DNA from 4 places in the Streptomyces sp. WY228 genome. Region 1 is predicted to be linked to each of the others. Evidence: riboswitches for the same ligand, from Rfam matches in the RefSeq annotation. Region 1 holds a riboswitch; each other region holds the start of a gene.

The links. A riboswitch is a leader RNA that binds a small molecule or an ion and turns the genes downstream of it on or off. The one in region 1 is predicted to bind cyclic di-AMP.
Positions count from the first base shown of each region.
Region 2: it holds a riboswitch for cyclic di-AMP, as region 1 does, so the genes downstream of both, KV381_RS17010 (M23 family metallopeptidase) here and KV381_RS03900 (C40 family peptidase) in region 1, are expected to answer to the same signal.
Region 3: it holds a riboswitch for cyclic di-AMP, as region 1 does, so the genes downstream of both, KV381_RS34635 (transglycosylase SLT domain-containing protein) here and KV381_RS03900 (C40 family peptidase) in region 1, are expected to answer to the same signal.
Region 4: it holds a riboswitch for cyclic di-AMP, as region 1 does, so the genes downstream of both, KV381_RS28630 (M23 family metallopeptidase) here and KV381_RS03900 (C40 family peptidase) in region 1, are expected to answer to the same signal.

Region 1 is NZ_CP079114.1:975,109-979,964, forward strand. It holds gene KV381_RS03890 (ATP-dependent Clp protease proteolytic subunit) at 99-704, shown strand; gene KV381_RS03895 (hypothetical protein) at 742-1,047, shown strand; cyclic di-AMP (ydaO/yuaA leader) riboswitch at 1,416-1,602, shown strand; gene KV381_RS03900 (C40 family peptidase) at 1,606-2,076, shown strand; gene KV381_RS03905 (LysE family translocator) at 2,137-2,784, opposite strand; gene KV381_RS03910 (LysR family transcriptional regulator) at 2,859-3,800, shown strand; gene KV381_RS03915 (ATP-binding protein) at 3,860-4,291, opposite strand; gene KV381_RS03920 (helix-turn-helix transcriptional regulator) at 4,528-4,856, shown strand, end outside.
Region 2 is NZ_CP079114.1:3,892,491-3,897,346, reverse strand. It holds gene KV381_RS17015 (PP2C family protein-serine/threonine phosphatase) at 38-1,261, shown strand; cyclic di-AMP (ydaO/yuaA leader) riboswitch at 1,472-1,624, shown strand; gene KV381_RS17010 (M23 family metallopeptidase) at 1,636-2,670, shown strand; gene KV381_RS17005 (aldo/keto reductase) at 2,933-3,880, shown strand; gene KV381_RS17000 (PrsW family intramembrane metalloprotease) at 3,889-4,856, opposite strand, start outside.
Region 3 is NZ_CP079114.1:7,941,352-7,946,207, forward strand. It holds gene KV381_RS34630 (FAD-dependent oxidoreductase) at 1-925, opposite strand, end outside; cyclic di-AMP (ydaO/yuaA leader) riboswitch at 1,377-1,566, shown strand; gene KV381_RS34635 (transglycosylase SLT domain-containing protein) at 1,572-2,405, shown strand; gene KV381_RS34640 (GMC oxidoreductase) at 2,587-4,230, shown strand; gene KV381_RS34645 (carboxymuconolactone decarboxylase family protein) at 4,306-4,788, opposite strand; gene KV381_RS34650 (dihydrodipicolinate reductase) at 4,785-4,856, opposite strand, start outside.
Region 4 is NZ_CP079114.1:6,534,056-6,538,911, forward strand. It holds gene KV381_RS28620 (pitrilysin family protein) at 1-1,332, shown strand, start outside; gene KV381_RS28625 (pitrilysin family protein) at 1,359-2,729, shown strand; cyclic di-AMP (ydaO/yuaA leader) riboswitch at 2,954-3,122, shown strand; gene KV381_RS28630 (M23 family metallopeptidase) at 3,136-3,951, shown strand; gene KV381_RS28635 (GntR family transcriptional regulator) at 4,130-4,837, shown strand.

The DNA of each region.
Region 1 (4,856 bases):
CATCATAACCTTCTGTACGTCCTGTACATTTTTTACGCACAGCCGGACGGGCTGACGGACGGACAGACGGATGGTCAGTTCCAGGAGAGAGGCACGCCATGATCCGCCCCGCCGCCCGCTACGTACTGCCCGAGTTCACCGAGCGCACCGCGACCGGAACCCGGACGCTGGACCCGTACTCCAAGCTGCTGTCCGAGCGGATCGTCTTCCTCGGGACCCCGATCGACGACACGGCGGCGGGCGACCTCATCGCCCAGCTCATGTATCTGGAGCACGCCGATCCGGACCGGCCCCTGTCGCTCTACATCAACTCCCCCGGCGGCTCGTTCCAGGCGATGGCGGCGGTCTACGACACGATGCGGTTCCTGACCTGCGAGGTGGAGACCTTCTGCCTGGGGCAGGCCGGTTCGTACGCGGCGGCCCTGCTGGCGGCCGGGGCGAAGGGGCGGCGACATGCGCTGCCCGGGGCGCGGGTAGTCATTCAGCAGCCCGCACTGGAGGAGCCGATGCGGGGCCAGCCGTCCGACCTGGAGATCCACGCGCGCGAACTGGTGCGCACCCGCGAGATGTTCGCGGCCATGCTGGTCCGGCACACGGAGCAGACCGCGGAGCGCATCACCGCCGACATCGAGCGCGACACCATCCTCGACGCGAAGGCCGCCCTCGCCTACGGGCTGGTCGACCACGTCGTGGAGAACCGCTGACACTCCCGGCCGGCGTACGACGCGAGGTGAACCGTTGATGGAACCACCCGAGTTCCCGCCCCTGCCCGCGCTGACGCGCGCCGAGGGCGAGTTCGTCGACTGCTATCTGGCCGTGCTCGACCAGGTGGGCCGGATCAACCCGGCCCACGGCGGCGACACCTACAGCGCGCTGCGGGCCGCCCAGGCCCTGGCCTCCCGGGCGGCCGCCCTGCGCGACGCCCTGGCCCTGATGCACGAGCGCGGCGAGTCGCGGATCCACGCCGCCACCCTGGCGCGGGCCCTGCGCGTCCTGGACGGGGAGCGCAGGGCGGGCCGGGTCGCGATGCCGCCGCCGGCGACCTGAACCGAGGTGAACCGAACCGCCCGGCGCACCGGGAGCGCCTTACGGGAGCGGACCGGTCGACCCGCCGCACGACACGCCCGATCGCGCGATCAATTTCCCTCGCTCGTTCGGCGTAGGCGATCACCCGCGCGAGCGACGGCCCAACTTGCGTCCGGCGCGCGGCCCGTACTCGAAATGTGCCGTTTCGTCGCTGGTACGAGGGTGTGCGCCCGGCTCGCGGACGAGCGCGAATCCGACCTGTCCACCTGAATGGATCAGTGGTGAGGAGACTCACAAACCGTCGTTTCAGCTCGGAAATCCGGCACCGGGTGCGTCAAGATCCCTGAGACGACAAGCCCCCGCCACCGCGGCGGGGCGGTCCGGGCGGACGCCGAGTCCTGCCGCCGCCCGGATGACTGGTCGACAGAAGTGGATCGGCAGGAGTGGAGGACCCGAGCACAACGGGCCGCCCGGGAGACCGGGAAGCCCTCGGGGTGAAGCCGCGTCAAGCGGCCGGGCAACTTCGCCAGCCCGAACCCGACAGGTCATCCTTCACAGGCGGCTGACGAAGGGTTGCGCATGTCTGCGCAGGTTCATGTCCCGTCTCTGTTCGCCCGGGTCGGCACGGCCTCGGTACTCACTCTGGCCGTGACGTCCACGATGCTGGCGCCCGGCCTGGTGAGCGACGCCGAGGCCGCCACCCACTCGACGAAGGCCCTGAAGGTGGCCGCGTCGAAGAAGGGGGCTCCCTACAAGTACGGAGCATCCGGCCCCAGTCGCTTCGACTGTTCGGGGCTGACGCTGTATTCGTTCAAGAAGGCCGGGAAGAAGCTCCCCCGCACGGCACAGCAGCAGTACAACAAGACCCGCCATATCCCCAAGTCGCAGCGGAAACGCGGCGACCTCGTCTTCTTCCATTCGGGGCGCAGCGTCTACCACGTGGGCATCTACGCCGGGGCCGGGAAGATCTGGCACTCCCCCAAATCGGGGGACGTGGTGCGACTGGCGAAAATCTGGTCCAAGAGCGTCTGGTACGGACGGGTCCGCTGACCCACCGGCCGGACGCTCTTTCCGTGCGGGCGCCCCTCCTCGCGGACAGGGCGTCCGGTCTCAGCGCACCAGCGGGCCGGTGACCAGCGCGAGCCCCAGACCGGTGAGCGCCACACCGCTGCCGCCCTCGATGGCGCGGGCGGTACGCGGGCGGCGCAGCCACCGGCCCAGCCGGTCCACGAGCAGGGCGACGGCCGGGAACCAGATCAGCGCCAGCACCACCACGAGGGCCGCGAGCAGCAGGGTCCTGGGCAGCGGCGGCCGGCCGTGGGGCACGAACTGCGGCAGCAGGCTGAGGAAGAGGACCGGGGCCTTCGGGTTGAGCGCGTTGGTCAGGAACCCCTGGCGCAGCGCGCGCCCGAACTCCCGGGGCACGGGCCGCCCCGGCGCGTCCTCGGGCGCCGCGTCGCCGCTCCCCGGGCGGCGACGCCGGATCGCGTACAGCGCGCTGATCCCGAGGTAGAGCACGTACGCGCCGCCGAGCAGCTGGACGGTGCGGAAGAGCACCGGCATCGTCACGAGCACCGCGGCGAGTCCGGCGACCGCGAGCGCGGTGTGCACCAGCAGACCTCCGGCGACGCCCAGCGCGGTGGCCAGGCCGGCGGTGCGCGAGGCCAGGGCGTTGCGTACGACGACGGTGAAGTCGGCGCCGGGCAGCGCGACCATCCCGGCGGCGACCCCCGTGAAGGCGATCAGTTGTGCGTCCATGAGGTCCACCTTGGACCTGCGGAGCCTTTAGCGTGTACTTGCAATCTTCTGGGTCTGCCTAAAGGAACGCTTTCATGTACGACCCGACACGGCTCGCGGCACTCGTGGCGGTGGCGGAGGCCGGTTCGATCACCCGGGCCGCCGCCCGCCTGGGCTACACCGCGCCCGCGCTCTCCCAGCAGCTCGCCAAGCTGGAGCGGGAGGCCGGGGCGGCGCTGCTGGTGCGCCACCATCGCGGGGCGCGGCTGACGGCGGCGGGTGAGCTGCTGGCGGGCCGGGCCCGGCGGGTCCTGGACGAGCTGGACCAGGCGCGGCACGAGCTGGCGCGGCTGGCCGGCCTCTCGGGCGGCAGACTGCGGGTGGGCACGTTCACGACGGCCGGGATCCATCTGCTGCCGCCGGTCCTGAGCGCGTTCCGGCGGGCTCATCCGGAGGTCGAGCTGGCCGTCGCCGACTACGAACCGCCCGGCGGGATCGCCGCGCTGGTCGCGGGCGAGGTGGACCTCGCCCTGACGCACGCCTACGAACCGGCGACGACGGGTCCCGCGCCGGTCGGCGTCCTCGTCGAACCCCTGCTGGTCGAGGAGCTCGTGCTGGTCACCTCGGTGGGCCACCGGCTCGCCGAGGGCACCGGCCGGCTGCCGGTCACCGAACTGGCCGGGCGGCCGCTGATCAGCAGCGCGCCCACCCATCCGCCCCGGCGCGGCGTGGAGAACGCGCTCGCCGAGGCCGGGGCGACGCCCGCGGTGGTCTGCGAGTCGCCCGGATACGCGCTGGTGTGCGCGCTGGTCAGCGCGGGGCTCGGGGTGGCGGTGGTGCCGGAGATGGTCGCCTCGATGGCGGCGGCCCCGCTGTCGGTGCGGCGGCTGGAGCCGGCCTCGTTCCGCCGGACCATCTCGGTCGTGCACCGGGGCGAGCGGTCGACCGCCGCGGCCGCGACGCTGCTCGCGCTGCTGCGCAGCGGATTCGGCCGGGGAAGCACGGGCCCGGCGGCGAACCGGCCCCCGCAGGGCTGAACAGCCCGGGGCCGGGCCCCGCCATCGGCCGGCGGGGCCGGTCCCGGGCCGTTCCGGGGTCAGCCCTGGACCGGGACGACCCACGGGAGTGCGATCCAGACCGTCTTGCCGCCCTCGGCGGTCGGGGTGACCTGGAGCCGCCCGCCGCGCTCCTTGGCCAGCGTCCGGATGATGACCATGCCGCGGCCGTTGTCCTGCCGTACGGCGGCGGGCAGCCGCTGGGGCCAACGGGGGTGACTGTCCGTGACGCCGACGTACAGCTCCTCGTCGCGTTCGAGGCGCAGATCCACGGTGAAGGTGGGCGACTGGCCGAACGTGTGCTGAACGGCGTTGGTGGTCAGCTCCGAGACGATCAGCCGGATGGTGTCGGCGAACTCGGTGTCGTCGGGCAGACCCCATTCGGCCAGGGTCCTGGCGACATATCTGCGGGCCGAGGAGACCGAGGCCGGATCGCTCGGCAGAGTGACGGTTGCTTCCTGATGGTCTGCCATGGCGACGCCGTCCCTTTCCCGCCCCGGCCGACCGGCGGTCGGCCAGGATTGTGCTTCGCGCCAGACTGCCATTGATGCAGCTCCCTGTAACGGCGTTCGGCCAAGATATGCATATATCTGTCGCTCGAAGCGGTGAATTCAGGACCCGCACGGCGTGGACGGACGGCACACTGGCCCCTCTGCGGGCCGCTCCGGCGACGGGCCGGCCCTCCCCGACAGCAGAAGAGGAGACCGGCATGCTGCACGGCCCCGTCGTCCGGCGGCGCAAGCTCGGCGAGGAGTTGCGGAGCCTGCGCCACGCGTCCGGGCTGACCAGCCGGGACGCGGCGCGGCTGCTCGGCTGGCACCAGTCGAAGGTGAGCCGTATCGAGACGGGCGCGAGCGGAGTGACGCCCGCCGACGTGTCGCGGCTGCTGGACGTCTACGCGGTGCGCGACACCCAGTTGCGCTCACTGCTCGAAGTCCTCGCGGGCTCGGCGGGCGGCGGAGGTTCGGGCTGGTGGCACGCCTACCGGGGGCTGATCCCGCCGCAGTACCGCGACTTCATCAGCCTGGAGTCGCAGGC
Region 2 (4,856 bases), 2.9 Mb from region 1:
GCCGTGGGTGGACCGGGCAGGGAGTGCACAGGTGGGGATGGCCGAGAGACGGCGCAGCGGCACGGCGGGGAGCATCGACGCCGTGGGCCGTGCGGTGTTCGGCGCCCCGGGAGGCGATGTGACACCGGGCGGCCGGGGGTCCCGGCGGTTCGTCCGGATGCTGCCCGCCCTGCTGATCATCGGCGGGCTGATCTTCGACTCGCTGGCCCCGCCCAACTTCACCGCCGTCCCGCTGTTCGTCGCGGCCCCGCTGATCGCCGCGCCGTTCTTCTCGCGGTCCAGGACCGTCCGCACGGGCATCGCCGCGGTCGTCTCCGTCATCGCGATGCGGCTCTCCGACGGGACGTCCACCCAGGTCGTTCCGGTCATTGAGATGATCACCGTGCTCACCGCCGCGGCGCTGGCCCTCGTCATCAACGGCGTCGTGCGGCGCGGCAACGAGCAGCTTGCCTCGGCCCGGGTGATCGCGGAGACCGCCATGCGGGCCGTGCTGCCGACGCCGGCCGAGCGGATCGGCGGGCTCCAGGTGGCCGCGCGGTACGAGGCGGCGCAGGCGGACGAGTTCGTCGGCGGCGACCTGTTCGCCGTCGCGGACACCCCGTACGGCGTACGCCTGGTGGTCGGCGACGTACGCGGCAAGGGGCTCGGCGCCGTCGAGGCGGTGGCGGTGATCATCGGGTCGTTCCGGGAGGCCGCCGAGCAGGAGCGCTCGCTGGAAGGTGTGGCGCAGCGGCTGGAGCGGGCGCTGGCCCGGGAGGGGACGCGGCGGTACGGGCTGGACGCCATGGAGGGGTTCATCACCGCCGTACTGGCCGAGATCCCGCCCGGTTCGGCCTCGCTGCGCCTCGTCAACCGCGGCCATCCGGAGCCGATCCTGCTGCACGCGGACGGCACCTTGGAGGTGCTGGCGCCCTCGATGCCCGCGCTGCCGCTGGGGATGGACCTGGGGGTGTGGCCGGACCGGGCCGACGAGTGGGAGATGCCCGCCGGGGCGACGCTCCTCGCGTTCACGGACGGCCTGTCGGAGGCCCGGGACGCGAACGGGGTCTTCTACGATCCGGCGGCCCGGCTGCGCGGCCGGATCTTCCCGGGCCCCGAGGAGCTGCTGTCGGCGCTGACCGACGACGTACGGCTGCACACCGGAGGGCGGACCACGGACGACATGGCGCTGCTCGCGGTCGGCCGGCCGGCGGAGGGGCAGCCCGCGCGCCGGACGACGGTGAAGATCGTGGGCCGGGGCGAAGACACGGTGCGTAGTTGAAGGGCACCGCTCCGCATAACATTTGACACACCGTCAGAAAAAGCAGTGCGGCTGAGTCGCAGTCAAGTCGCCCGATTCCGCCCGCTTGCGACCCGTACATCCCCGCTGTGTCCCTTAATGATCAACAGGAACAGCTTGGAATCGGGCCCGGGTGTCTATTAACGTTCGATAACGCAGCGCGGTCGTCCCAGCCGTCGTCAGAGACGGCACCGCGCGCGAGCGCCGAATTCCGCAAGGGAACCGGGGAACCACCTACATGGGGTGAATCGGACGCCTGCGTCTCGTGAGAGACGGAGGGGCCCGTAGGAGACCTTCCTGCTCCGAACCCGTCAGCTAACCCGGTAGGCGAGAAGGAAGGAAAGGAGTGCGCCCACGTGGCGTCCAACAAGCCTGCCCCTGAGGCCCCGTCACCCTTCAGTGCCGACACCTTCGGTGACGCGGAGCGGTCCTGGGAGGAGTGGAATCCCACCGAGGAGTCCATCCGGCCCGTGCGCGGCAGGCACCGCGTAGCCAAGCAGCGTGGTCTGGCCCGTAGCTCCACCGTCCTCGGGGTCGGCGTCATAGCGGCCGTCGGTGCGGGTGGCATGGCCACCGCGCAGGACAAGGCCCCGGTCTCCATCTCTCTTCCCGATTCCATCGCGGACAACCTCCCCGACGCCAAGTCCCTTCCCGGCGTCGGGTCCTTCATGTCGGACGCCGCCGAGCCCGCGCCGGTCGCCGCCGCCGCGCCGCTCACCACCGCCGGCCTCACCACCGCCGAGGCCGAGGAGGGCGCCACCGACGCGGGCGAGGCCCTGCGCGCCCGGATCCTCCAGCAGGCCGAGCAGCAGCAGGCCAGCGCCGACGCCGAGGCCAAGGCCGCCGCCGAGAAGGCCGCTGCCGAGAAGGCGGCGCAGGAGGCCAAGAAGCAGCAGGACCAGGCCGAGGCCGAGGCAGCCGCGAAGAAGAAGGCCGAGGAGGAAGCGGCCGCGAAGAAGAAGGAGGCCGAGCGTCTCGCGAAGCTCGCCGCCAGCTTCTCCCTGCCCACCTCCTCGTACACGATCACCTCGACCTACGGTCAGTCCGGCGCCCTGTGGTCCTCGGGCCAGCACACCGGCCTGGACTTCGCCGGGTCGGCCGGCACGCCGATCAAGGCCGTGCACGGCGGCACGATCACGTCGGCCGGCTGGGCCGGTTCGTACGGCTACCGCACGGTGCTCCAGCTCGATGACGGCACGGAGGTCTGGTACGCGCACCAGTCCTCGATCGACGTCTCGGTCGGCCAGAAGGTCACCACCGGCGAGACCATCGGCCGCATGGGCGCCACCGGCAATGTGACCGGTGTCCACCTCCACATGGAGGTCCGCACGGCGGGCGGTTCGGCGATGGACCCGATGGCCTGGCTGAACAGCAAGGGCCTCTCGGTCTGAGCCCCCGGCCTCGCACGCCTTCCTGTGCGGGGCCCGGGCCGCGGTTCCCGGGCCGTTCGGTCCGATTCCTCGGCCCTCCGGCTGACGACGCACGTCCTTCGCCTTCGCCCCACCCCGAAACCCCGGCAGCCCTGACGCACACCCCCCCGACGTCAGGGCTGCCGGTCTGTCCGGGGACGGCCGGCCCACTCGGCCCGGACGGCCTGACCGGGTTCGCGCGGCGATGGAATACCACCCCCGCCCCGGCCCGTTGAACCCTCACATGACTTCTGCGCGCACCCCTCTCGGCACCTCCGACCTCCAGGTCTTCCCCCTCGCCCTCGGCGGCAACGTCTTCGGCTGGACGGCGGACGAGGAGCAGTCCTTCGCGGTCCTGGACGCGTACGTCGCGGCCGGCGGCAACTTCATCGACACCGCCGACGCCTACTCCTCCTGGGTCGAGGGCAACCGGGGCGGCGAGTCGGAGACCGTCATCGGCAGGTGGCTCGCCTCCCGGGGCAACCGCTCCGACGTCGTCGTCGCCACCAAGGCCGGCGCCCATCCCGATTTCCGCGGCCTGTCCGCCGGCACCCTCAAGGGCGCGGCCGAGGCCTCGCTGCGCCGGCTCGGCACCGACCACATCGACCTCTACTACACGCACTTCGACGACGAGACCGTCCCGGTCGAGGAGATCATCACCGCCCTCGACCAGCTGGTGAAGGACGGCAAGGTGCGCCACATCGCCGCCTCCAACATCAGCCCCGAGCGGCTGCGGGCCTCCCTCGACTTCTCCGAGCGCGAGGGCCTCGCCCGGTACGTCGCGCTCCAGCCGCACTACAACCTGGTCTCCCGCGACACCTACGAGGGCGAGCTCCAGGACACCGCGGCCGCCGCGGGCCTCGCCGCCGTCCCGTACTACGCGCTCGCCTCCGGCTTCCTCACCGGCAAGTACCGCCCCGGTACGACCGTGGAGAGCGCCCGGTCCGCGAAGGCGGGCGGCCACCTGGAGTCGGCGCAGGGCCGCAGGGTGCTGGCCGCCCTCGACCAGGTCGCCGGGGAACGGAACGCCGAGATCGCGACGGTCGCACTCGCCTGGCTCGCCGCACAGCCGACCGTCGCCGCCCCGATCGCCTCCGCCCGTACGGTCGAACAGCTCCCCGCCCTCGTCGCGGTCGCCGACCTGGAGCTGACGGACCGGGAGATCGCGCTGCTCACGGAGGCGTCGGCCTGACGGAACCCCTACTGCGGCGGCCGGCGGTGGCTGTGCGGTGGGCCGCTGTACGGCTGCTGCGGGACCGGGCCGCCGTAGCCGTATCCATGCCCGTTTCCGTACCCGTACCCGTTTCCGTACGGCGGCGGCCGGTGGTGGGCCGGCGGGCGGTGGGACGTGAGGCGGGCCGCGTGGGTGAGGGCCGGGGCGGCGATGTCGCGGCGTTGCCAGAGGTGGTGCAGCAGCTCCCGCTCGCGGGCGCCGAAGTCCGGGCCCACCGCGCCGTGGCGGGCCCGGCGGCGCAGGCCGGCCAGGGAGGTCGCGAACGACTCGTACTCCGCGACCGCGCGGGCCGCCGCCCGGCCCCGGGTCCGGTCCTGCTGCCAGTGGCGGGCCAGGTCGCGGGCCATGCCCCGGGCCCGCATGGAGGAGAGCGCCGTCGGTTCGGCGGGAGTGAGCCAGCCGGCCGCCGCGTACGCGGGCAGCTCGGCCGCCAGGGTGCGCAGCTCGCGCTGGCGTGACCAGATCGCCAGCCAGGTCACCAGGCCGAACGCCGGGACCATGACGATGCCGTACACCGCGTAGAAGCCGTACGGGCCGAAGGCCGACGAGCCGTTCCACAGGGCGTGCAGCCCCATCGCCAGCAGCAGGCCCAGCACCGGCAGGGCGATCCGGCGACCCCGGTGGCGGCGGGCGCTGACGGCCGCGAAGCCGAAGCCGAGGCCGGTGAGGACCGTGAACAGGGGGTGCGCGAACGGCGACATCACGATCCGTACGAAGAACGTCCCCGCCGTCACCGAGGCGAACCCGGAGCTGCCCAGCTGCTGGTCCTCGCCGAAGGCGTTGCCCAGATAGAGGATGTTCTCGGTGAACGCGAAGCCCGTCGCGGTGAACCCGGCGACGACGATCCCGTCCACCACCCCGCCGAACTCCCGTCTGCGGAACAGGAAGATCAGCAGCACGGCCGCCGCCTTCGCGCTCTCCTCGACGACCGGGG
Region 3 (4,856 bases), 7.0 Mb from region 1:
CGGTGAACTTGCCGGTGCCCCGGACATTGCCGGTGCCGTCCAGCTCGGTGCGCTCGGTGCGCAGCGCGGTGACCTTGCCGTCCTCGCCGAGGATCTCGACCGGGGACTCGAAGAAGTGCAGGAACAGCTTGTGCGGGCGGTCGCCGACGTCGCGGATCGCCCAGTTCTCCAGGGTCTGCGCGACCATGTTGGCCTGCTTGTTCTCCCGGCGGGTGGCGATGGAGCCCTCGTCGTACTCGATGTCCTCGGGGTTGACGATGACCTCGATGTTGGGGGAATGGTCCAGCTCCCGCAGCTCCATCGGGCTGAACTTGGCCTGCGCCGGGCCACGCCGCCCGAACACATGCACCTCCAGCGCCTTGTTCTCCTTGAGGCCCTGGTACACGTTGTCCGGGATCTCGGTGGGCAGCAGCTCGTCCGCCGTCTTGGCCAGGACACGGGCCACGTCCAGGGCCACGTTCCCGACGCCGAGCACGGCGACCTTCTCCGCGGTGAGCGGCCAGGTGCGCGGGACCTCGGGGTGCCCGTCGTACCAGGAGACGAACTCGGCGGCGCCGTAGGAGCCGTCCAGCTGGATGCCGGGGATGTCGAGCGCCCGGTCGGCCTCGGCGCCGGTGGAGAAGATCACCGCGTCGTAGAAGGACCGCAGGTCGTCCAGGCCGATGTCGTGCGGGTAGCTGACGTTGCCGAAGAGCCGGATCTGGGGCTTGTCCAGCACCTGGTGCAGGGCCTTGACGATGCCCTTGATGCGCGGGTGGTCGGGTGCCACGCCGTAACGGATCAGGCCGAAGGGCGCGGGCATGCGCTCGAAGAGGTCGATCGAGACCCCCGGGTCCTGGCAGACCTCGGATTTGAGCAGCGCGTCCGCAGCGTAGATACCGGCGGGGCCGGCTCCGACAATGGCGACGCGGACGGGGCGTGTCATGGCGTGGTGATCCTTCGGGGCGGGCGAACGCGGGCAGGTACAGCGTACGTCGGAGGTAAGGGTGGGCTTACTAGTCTCCGCCCCACACCGTAAGCGATCGTCCCGCGGGCCCTTCGACCGCCCCCACCCAGAGTGTCCGATTAGCCCGTTTCGTTATGCCTATATGGTCGATTTGCTTCTTTTACTCTGTATATCCGTAAAGGTGTTTCCGAGCTGTTTGATGCATTTGCCTGGGCGTGTTTTCGCCATCGCCGTGAGCGAGTGGTGAGCGTCACGTCCGAGGGGGTGGACGCAGAAGCGGAGGCATCGGTTCCCTTCTGTGCGAAGAAAGTTGACGCCGTGACGGTGCGGCCCGATCCGGGAATTCCAGCATTCGATCATGCGGGGAAAAGGGAATCCGGAATGCGGGGCTTGTTCTGTCCCGCGTTTCTCGCCTACGGTCACCGTCAATCCGGATGGAACGCCGAATCCTGCCGCCGTCCGGGAATCCGAAACCCACTCACGTACGGCAGGAGCGGGGGACCCAGGTAAGTCGCCGAACCGTAACCGGAACGGCTTGGGGTGAAGTCGCACGACCGTGCGGCCAGGCATCTCCCGTCTGAACCCGACAGCTCACCTCGCAGGCGCCGGAGAGAGGAAATCCCCCATGCCCGCAAAGGGTAAGCACCGCCGTACCCAGTCCACCTCGCTGCGTCGTGGCCTCGCCGCCGTGACCACCGGCGGAGCCGTTCTCGCGCTCCCCGTGATCGGCGCCACCAGCGCCTTCGCGGCCCCCGCTCCCACCGCCGCGCCGCAGGCCGTGGCCCCCGCCGCAGTGGCCCCCCAGGCGAATTCCGCCGTACAGGCCGCGCCCGCCCAGCATTCCGTGGTGGCCGGCGAAACTCTTTCCAGGATCGCCCGCGAGCATTCCGTGAGCGGCGGATGGAAGAAGCTGTACGAAGGCAACCGGAAGATCGTCGGAGGGAATCCCGATCTTATTCACCCGGGTATCAAGCTGACGCTCGGAAACAAGGCCGCCGCCCCGTCGGACGCCAAGTCCGCCAAGGCTTCCGACGCCACCGCACGTGGTGCGTCGGCGGACCGCGCCGACCGTTCGGAGCGTACGGGCACCGCCCCGGTGGCGAAGGCCGCTCCGGCCGCCGCGAAGGCCGTCACCTACACCAACGACCTCGACGGCTGGATCAAGGAATCGCTCGCGGTCATGGCCCAGCACGGCATCCCCGGCACCTACGAGGGCATTCACCGCAACATCATGCGCGAGTCCTCGGGCAACCCGGCCGCGATCAACAACTGGGACTCCAACGCGGTCAAGGGCACCCCGTCCAAGGGCCTGCTCCAGGTCATCGACCCGACCTTCCAGGCCTACCACGTGCCCGGCACCTCGACCGACAGCTACGACCCGGTCGCCAACATCACGGCCGCGTGCAACTACGCCGCGGACCGCTACGGCTCGATCGACAACGTCTTCGGCGCCTACTGATCCTTCGCGCCCGGCCCGAAGAGGCCCCGGACCACACGGTCCGGGGCCTCTTCGGCATGCCGGTCCGTCCCGCCGGATCTCCTGCCGGGCGGCACCGGGAAGTTACCCCCAAGTTTCTAGTGACTTACCACGCGATCGACAGTAGAACCTGTTGCACTCTGTCGAGAGTGAGGGATGTCACATGAGTGACACTACCGTGCAGGACAGCGGGGCGACGGGTGTCTCGCGTCGAAGATTCATCACTGGAACAGGTTCTCTTCTGGGAGTCGCGGCGCTGGCCGGGACCGCCGCCCCGGTGTGGGCGAGCGCCCGGGCGGCAGCAGCGCCGATCGGCTCCGGGGCCCATGTGCCGGTCCTGGTCGTCGGCACCGGATACGGCGGCTCCGTCGCCGCCCTCCGGCTCGCCCAGGCCGGTACGGACGTCCACATGGTCGAGATGGGCATGGCGTGGGACACCCCGGGCGCGGACGGCAAGATCTTCGCCAATACCACCAAGCCGGACGACCGCTCCTACTGGCTGCGGACCCGGACCAAGCAGCCGCTGAGCAACTTCCTCGGCTTTCCCCTCGACAAGGACGTCAACCGCTACACCGGCATCCTGGACGCCGAGGAGTTCGGCGGCATCACGGTCTACCAGGGCCGCGGCGTCGGGGGCGGATCCCTGGTCAACGGCGGCATGGCCGTCACCCCGCGCCGGGAGAACTTCGGCGCGATCCTCCCGACGGTGAACGCCGAGGAGATGTACCGCACCTACTACCCGCGCGCCAACAGCGGGCTGGGCGTCACCACCATCGATCCCGCCTGGTTCGACACCGTCGACTGCTACCAGTACGCCCGGGTCGGCCGAAAACACGCGCAGCGCTCCGGCTTCCCGTTCCTCTTCGTGCCCGCCGTGTACGACTGGGACTACATGAAGCAGGAGGCGGCCGGAACCGTACCCAGGTCGGCGCTGGACGCGGAGATCCTCTACGGCAACAACCACGGCAAGAAGTCGCTCCAGAAGACCTACATCGACCGGATCAGGGCCACCGGCCGGGTCACCATCTCCCCGCTCCACAAGGTCACCACCGTCACCCCGGCCCCCGGCGGCGGCTACACCGTACTCATCGACCAGCTGGACACCGGCGGCCGGACCACCGTCACCAAGACCGTCACGGCGGACAAGGTGTTCTTCGCCGCGGGCAGCGTCGGCACCAGCAAGCTGCTCGTCGGCCTCAAGGCCACCGGAGCCCTGCCCCTCCTCAACAACGAGATCGGCAAGGGCTGGGGCGACAACGGCAACGTCATGTGCGGGCGGGCCAACCACCTCTGGGATCCGACGGGGAAGGTGCAGTCGTCCATCCCGACCGGCGGCATCGACAACTGGGACGCCGGCGGAGCGTTCGCCGAAGTCGCTCCGCTGCCCACCGGCATCGAGACCTGGGCCTCCTTCTACCTCTCGATCACCAAGAACCCCAACCGGGCGCAGTTCACCTGGAACGCGGCGGCAGGCAAGGCCGAACTGAACTGGCAGACGGCGTGGAAGCAGCCGTCCATCGACGCCGCGAAGACCATCTTCGACAAGATCAACCAGAAGGAGGGGACGATCTACCGCACGGACCTCTTCGGCGTCTACAAGATCTGGGGCGACCACCTCACCTACCACCCGCTGGGCGGTGCGGTTCTGGACAAGGCCACCGACAACTACGGCCGGCTGCACGGCTACCCCGGCCTGTACGTCATCGACGGCGCGCTGATCCCCGGCAACACCAGCGTGAACCCGTTCGTCACCATCACCGCGCTCGCCGAACGCAACATCGAACGGATCATCGCGACCGATCTGTAGGCGAACCACGAAAGAGCCCGGGGCCGGGAGTGCCAACCCGGCGGCCCCGGACTCCGTCCGTGGGGGCCCCGCCCCTCACCCGTGACCGGGCAGCACGCACACCGCGTCGATCCCCAGCACATGGTTGAGCCGCCCGAACGCCAGCCACGAGCCGATGCTCATCGTCAGCTCCACGATCTCCGCCTGGCTGTAGTGCGCGGTCATCCGCTCCCAGAAGGCGTCGTCCAGACCGTGATGGTCGAGCGTGTACCGCTCGGCGTACTCCGCCGCGAGCCGGGTCCGCTCGTCGAAGGCGTCGGTCGTCCGCCACTCGGTCACCGCCCCGGCGAACTCCTCCTCGACCTTCGCCCCGTCCCGCTCGGTCCGCCAGTCCAGGCAGAACAGGCACCCGTTGATCTGCGCCACCCGCAGCCTCGCCGCCTCGAACTCCCGCAGCCCCAGCGTCGTGTGCTCGTACACCGACATGGAGAACGTGGCGGCGGCCATCCCGATGCCGGGCACCATCTCCCCCCATACATAGCCGATGGGCTCCTGGCCCTCCGGAACATCGATGATCATGCCGGTCTCCTTCCCAGCCTGCCGACCGCAGGCCGCAGCGGAACGTCGAGCGCGTCGTACAGGCCCGG
Region 4 (4,856 bases), 5.6 Mb from region 1:
GGCTTGACAGCGACCGAGCACCGCCTGGCCAACGGCCTGCGTGTGGTGCTCTCCGAGGACCATCTGACCCCGGTCGCCGCGGTCTGCCTCTGGTACGACGTCGGCTCGCGCCACGAGGTCAAGGGACGCACCGGTCTGGCTCACCTCTTCGAGCACCTGATGTTCCAGGGCTCCGGACAGGTCAAGGGGAACGGCCACTTCGAGCTCGTCCAGGGGGCCGGCGGCTCGCTCAACGGGACGACCAGCTTCGAGCGGACCAACTACTTCGAGACCATGCCCACCCACCAGGTGGAGCTGGCTCTCTGGCTGGAGGCCGACCGGATGGGCTCCCTCCTCGCCGCGCTCGACGAGGAGTCCATGGAGAACCAGCGCGACGTCGTCAAGAACGAACGCCGCCAGCGTTACGACAACGTGCCCTACGGCACCGCGTTCGAGAAGCTGACCGCCCTCTCCTACCCCGAGGGCCACCCCTACCACCACACCCCGATCGGCTCCATGGCCGACCTGGACGCGGCCACGCTGGAGGACGCCCGCGCGTTCTTCCGTACGTACTACGCGCCCAACAACGCGGTGCTCTCGGTGGTCGGCGACATCGACCCCGAGCAGACCCTCGCCTGGATCGAGAAGTACTTCGGCTCCATCCCGTCCCACGACGGCAAGCAGCCGCCGCGCGACGGGACGCTGCCGGAGATCATCGGCGAGCAGCTGCGCGAAGTGGTCCACGAGGAGGTCCCGGCGCGCGCCCTGATGGCCGCCTACCGCCTCCCGCACGACGGCACCCGCGCCTGCGACGCGGCCGACCTGGCGCTCACCGTGCTGGGCGGCGGCGAGTCCTCCCGGCTGCACAACCGCCTGGTGCGCCGCGACCGTACGGCGGTGGCGGCGGGCTTCGGGCTGCTGCGGCTGGCCGGGGCGCCCTCGCTGGGCTGGCTGGACGTGAAGACGTCCGGCGGGGTCGAGGTGGAGCAGATCGAGGCCGCCGTCGACGAGGAGCTGGCCAGGTTCGCCGCCGAGGGGCCCACCCCCGAGGAAATGGAGCGGGCCCAGGCGCAGTTGGAGCGCGAGTGGCTGGACCGGCTCGGCACGGTCGCCGGCCGCGCCGACGAACTGTGCCGCTACGCGGTGCTGTTCGGCGACCCGCAGCTCGCCCTGAGCGCCGTGGGCCGGGTCCTGGACGTCACCGCGGAGGAGGTGCGCGCGGCGGCCGAGGCGGCCCTGCGCCCCGACAACCGGGCGGTGCTGGTGTACGAGCCCGTCGAGCCGACCGACGAGGCCGATGAGGGCGCCGAGGGCGAAGAGGGCACCGACGCGCACGAGGGGGCGGCCAAGTGAGCGACGCCGCCGTGACTGGAGTAGCCATGGAGTTCCACCCGCAGCCCACCGCCGGCACGGCCCGCCCCTGGGCCTTCCCGGCGCCCGAGCGCGGCGCCCTGCCCAACGGACTGACCGTGCTGCGCTGCCACCGCCCCGGCCAGCAGGTCGTCGCGGTGGAGATCTTCCTGGACGCGCCGTTGGAGGCCGAGCCCGAGGGCCTGGACGGCGTGGCCACGATCATGTCGCGGGCGCTCTCCGAGGGCACCGACAAGCACAGCGCCGAGGAGTTCGCCGCCGAGCTGGAGCGCTGCGGCGCCACCCTCGACGCGCACGCCGACCACCCCGGCGTCCGGGTCTCCCTGGAGGTCCCGGCCTCCCGGCTGGCCAAGGCCCTCGGCCTGGTCGCCGAGGCGCTGCGGGCCCCGGCCTTCGCCGAGAGCGAGATCGAGCGCCTGGTGGGCAACCGCCTCGACGAGATCCCGCACGAGCAGGCCAACCCGTCCCGGCGCGCCGCCAAGCAGCTCTCCAAGGAGCTGTTCCCGGCCACCGCCCGGATGTCCCGCCCGCGCCTGGGCACCGAGGAGACCGTCCGGCGGATCGACCAGGCCGCCGTGCGCGCCTTCTTCGACGCCCACGTCCGCCCGTCCACCGCGACGGCCGTGATCGTCGGCGACCTGACCGGCATCGACCTGGACGCGCTGCTGGCGGAGACCCTCGGCGACTGGTCGGGCAACACCGCCCAGGCCCGCCCGGTGCCGCCCATCACCGCGGACGACACCGGCCGCGTGGTCATCGTGGACCGCCCCGGCGCGGTCCAGACCCAGCTGCTGATCGGCCGGATCGGCGCCGACCGGCACGAGCGCGTGTGGCCCGCGCAGGTGCTCGGCACGTACTGCCTGGGCGGCACCCTCACCTCCCGGCTGGACCGGGTGCTGCGCGAGGAGAAGGGCTACACCTACGGCGTACGCGCCTTCGCCCAGGTGCTGCGCTCCAGCGGCCCCGAATCGGGCGGCGCTGCGATGCTCGCGATCAGCGGTTCGGTGGACACGGAGTCCACCGGACCGGCGCTGGACGACCTCTGGAAGGTCCTGCGGACGCTGGCCGCCGAGGGGCTGACCGACGCCGAGCGCGAGACGGCCGTGCAGAACCTGGTGGGCGTCGCCCCGCTGAAGTTCGAGACCGCCGCCTCCGTCGCGAGCACGCTGGCCGACCAGGTCGAGCAGCACCTCCCCGACGACTATCAGGCCGACCTCTACGCCCGGCTCGCCGAGACGGGCACCGTGGAGGCGACCGCCGCCGTGGTCAACGCCTTCCCGGTGGACCGTCTCGTCACGGTCCTCGTGGGTGACGCCGCGCGGATCGCGGAGCCCGTGAAGGCGCTCGGCATCGGCGAGGTGTCCGTCGTCACCGGCTGACGGCACCTGTGGCACACCGCCGCGAAGAGGACCCCGACGGACGGAAGTTCGCCGGGGTCCTCCCTTTTTGCCCGATTGGCTAGCTTCGCTCCCTTTTGTTGGAGAGGTTGCCTGTCTGCCCTGTGGGATGCGCGACAAATCCCCCTGTCCGTTTGGTGATGGGAAGTCGCCCCGCCTAGCGTCGGCCCGGCTGTCCGTCACCCGTATGCCGCATCCGCGGCGCCGGGCAGTCATCGCCGAGTCCCCGTCAGGCGCGAGCCTGGGGAGCCGGGGACCCACACGCAGTCCCTGGGGTGAATCGGAGGCCCGTGCCGTGAACCGGCGCGGGGATCCGTAGGAGACCTTCCTGCTCCGAACCCGTCAGCTAACCCGGTAGGCGAGAAGGAAGGAAAGGATCAGCCTCTCCATGGCGTTCACCCGTGCCACCGGGAAGCACCGTGCCCCGAGCCGCCTGACGCGTCGCAGCGCCCAGGCCGCCGGCATCGCGGCCCTGGCCACCACCGGAGTCCTCGGCTCGCTGTCCTCCCCGGCCCTCGCCGCGGACACCGAGGCCGCCAAGGTCGCCGACACCGGCCTCACCCAGGCCATCTCCCTCGACGCCACCCTCGCCGACCAGATCGACGCCCAGGCCCAGGCCCAGAAGCAGCAGGCCGAGGCGGTCGCCAGGGCGAAGGCCAAGGCCGCCGCCGAGGCCCGCGAGAAGGCCGCCAAGGCCAAGGCGAAGGCGGAGGCCCAGCGCAAGGCCGAGGCCCGCGCCAAGGAGATCCGCGAGGAGAAGGCCCGTGCCGCCCGCGCCGCCGAGCGCGCCCGGCTCAACGCCTTCCACCTCCCGGTCGCCGGCTCCCACGTCACCACCGGCTACAAGACCGGCGGCTCCCTCTGGTCCTCCGGCAGCCACTCCGGCGTGGACTTCATGGCCGCCTCCGGCAGCTCCGTCGTCGCGGTCGGCGCCGGTACGGTCGTCGAGGCCGGCTGGGGCGGCGCGTACGGCAACAACATCGTGCTCCGGATGTCGGACGGCACGTACACCCAGTACGGCCACCTCTCCTCGATCGGCGTCTCCGTCGGCCAGAGCGTCTCCTCCGGCCAGCAGATCGGGCTCTCCGGCTCCACCGGCAACTCCACCGGCCCGCACCTGCACTTCGAGGCCCGCACCACCCCCGACTACGGCTCCGACATGGACCCCGTCGGCTACCTGCGCTCGCACGGTCTGAACGTCTGACCCGCCTGTGCGCGATCCCACCCGAAGGCCCCGGCACCCGCCGGGGCCTTCGGCAATTCCGGCCTGAAGATTTCCCTGGATTCCGGCCTGCCATCGGAAATTCCGGCAGATTGCCATAGAGTCACGGAACAGACGTCGGGCGGCCGCGTTTCGCGGGGATCAAGGCGGAGGTTCGGACATGCGCATTCCCGCGCATTCGGTATGCACGGCAATCCGTGACGACATCGTCTCCGGTGTCTACGAGCGCGGCAGCCGCCTCACCGAGGAGCTGCTGGCCCGCCGCTACGGGGTCTCCCGCGTCCCTGTCCGCGAGGCCCTGCGCACCCTGGAGTCCGAGGGCTTCGTGGTCACCCGCAGACACGCCGGAGCCTGTGTCGCCGAACCCACCGCGCAGGAGGCGGCCGACCTCCTGGAGCTGCGGATGCTCCTGGAGCCGCTGGGCGCCGCACGCGCCGCCCAGCGCCGCACGGAGGCCCATCTGAAGGTGCTCCGGGGTCTGGTCAGGCTGGGCCAGGAGCGGGCCCGCCGGGGCGAGGGCGAGGATCTGCGCTCGCTGGGCGGCTGGTTCCACGAGACCCTCGCCCAGGCGTCGAACAGCCCCGGCCTCATCGCGCTGCTCACCCAGCTCCGGCACAAGATCGCCTGGATGTACGCCGTCGAGCAGCCGGCCCGTCCGGTCGACGCCTGGGCCGAGCGCGGCGCGATCGTGGACGCCGTGGCGCGCGGCGACGCGGAGCGGGCGAGGGCACTGACCGCCCAGCACGCGGAACGCGCCACCGGCGCCCACCGGCTCCGCCGCCCCGATCTCGCGGGGCGTCGCACCGCCGCCGTTCCGCCGGTGAGAAGTTCGCAACACGGCGTAAACACGGCGAGTGTCCGGCATTAACAAAAGAGCCGTATACAAA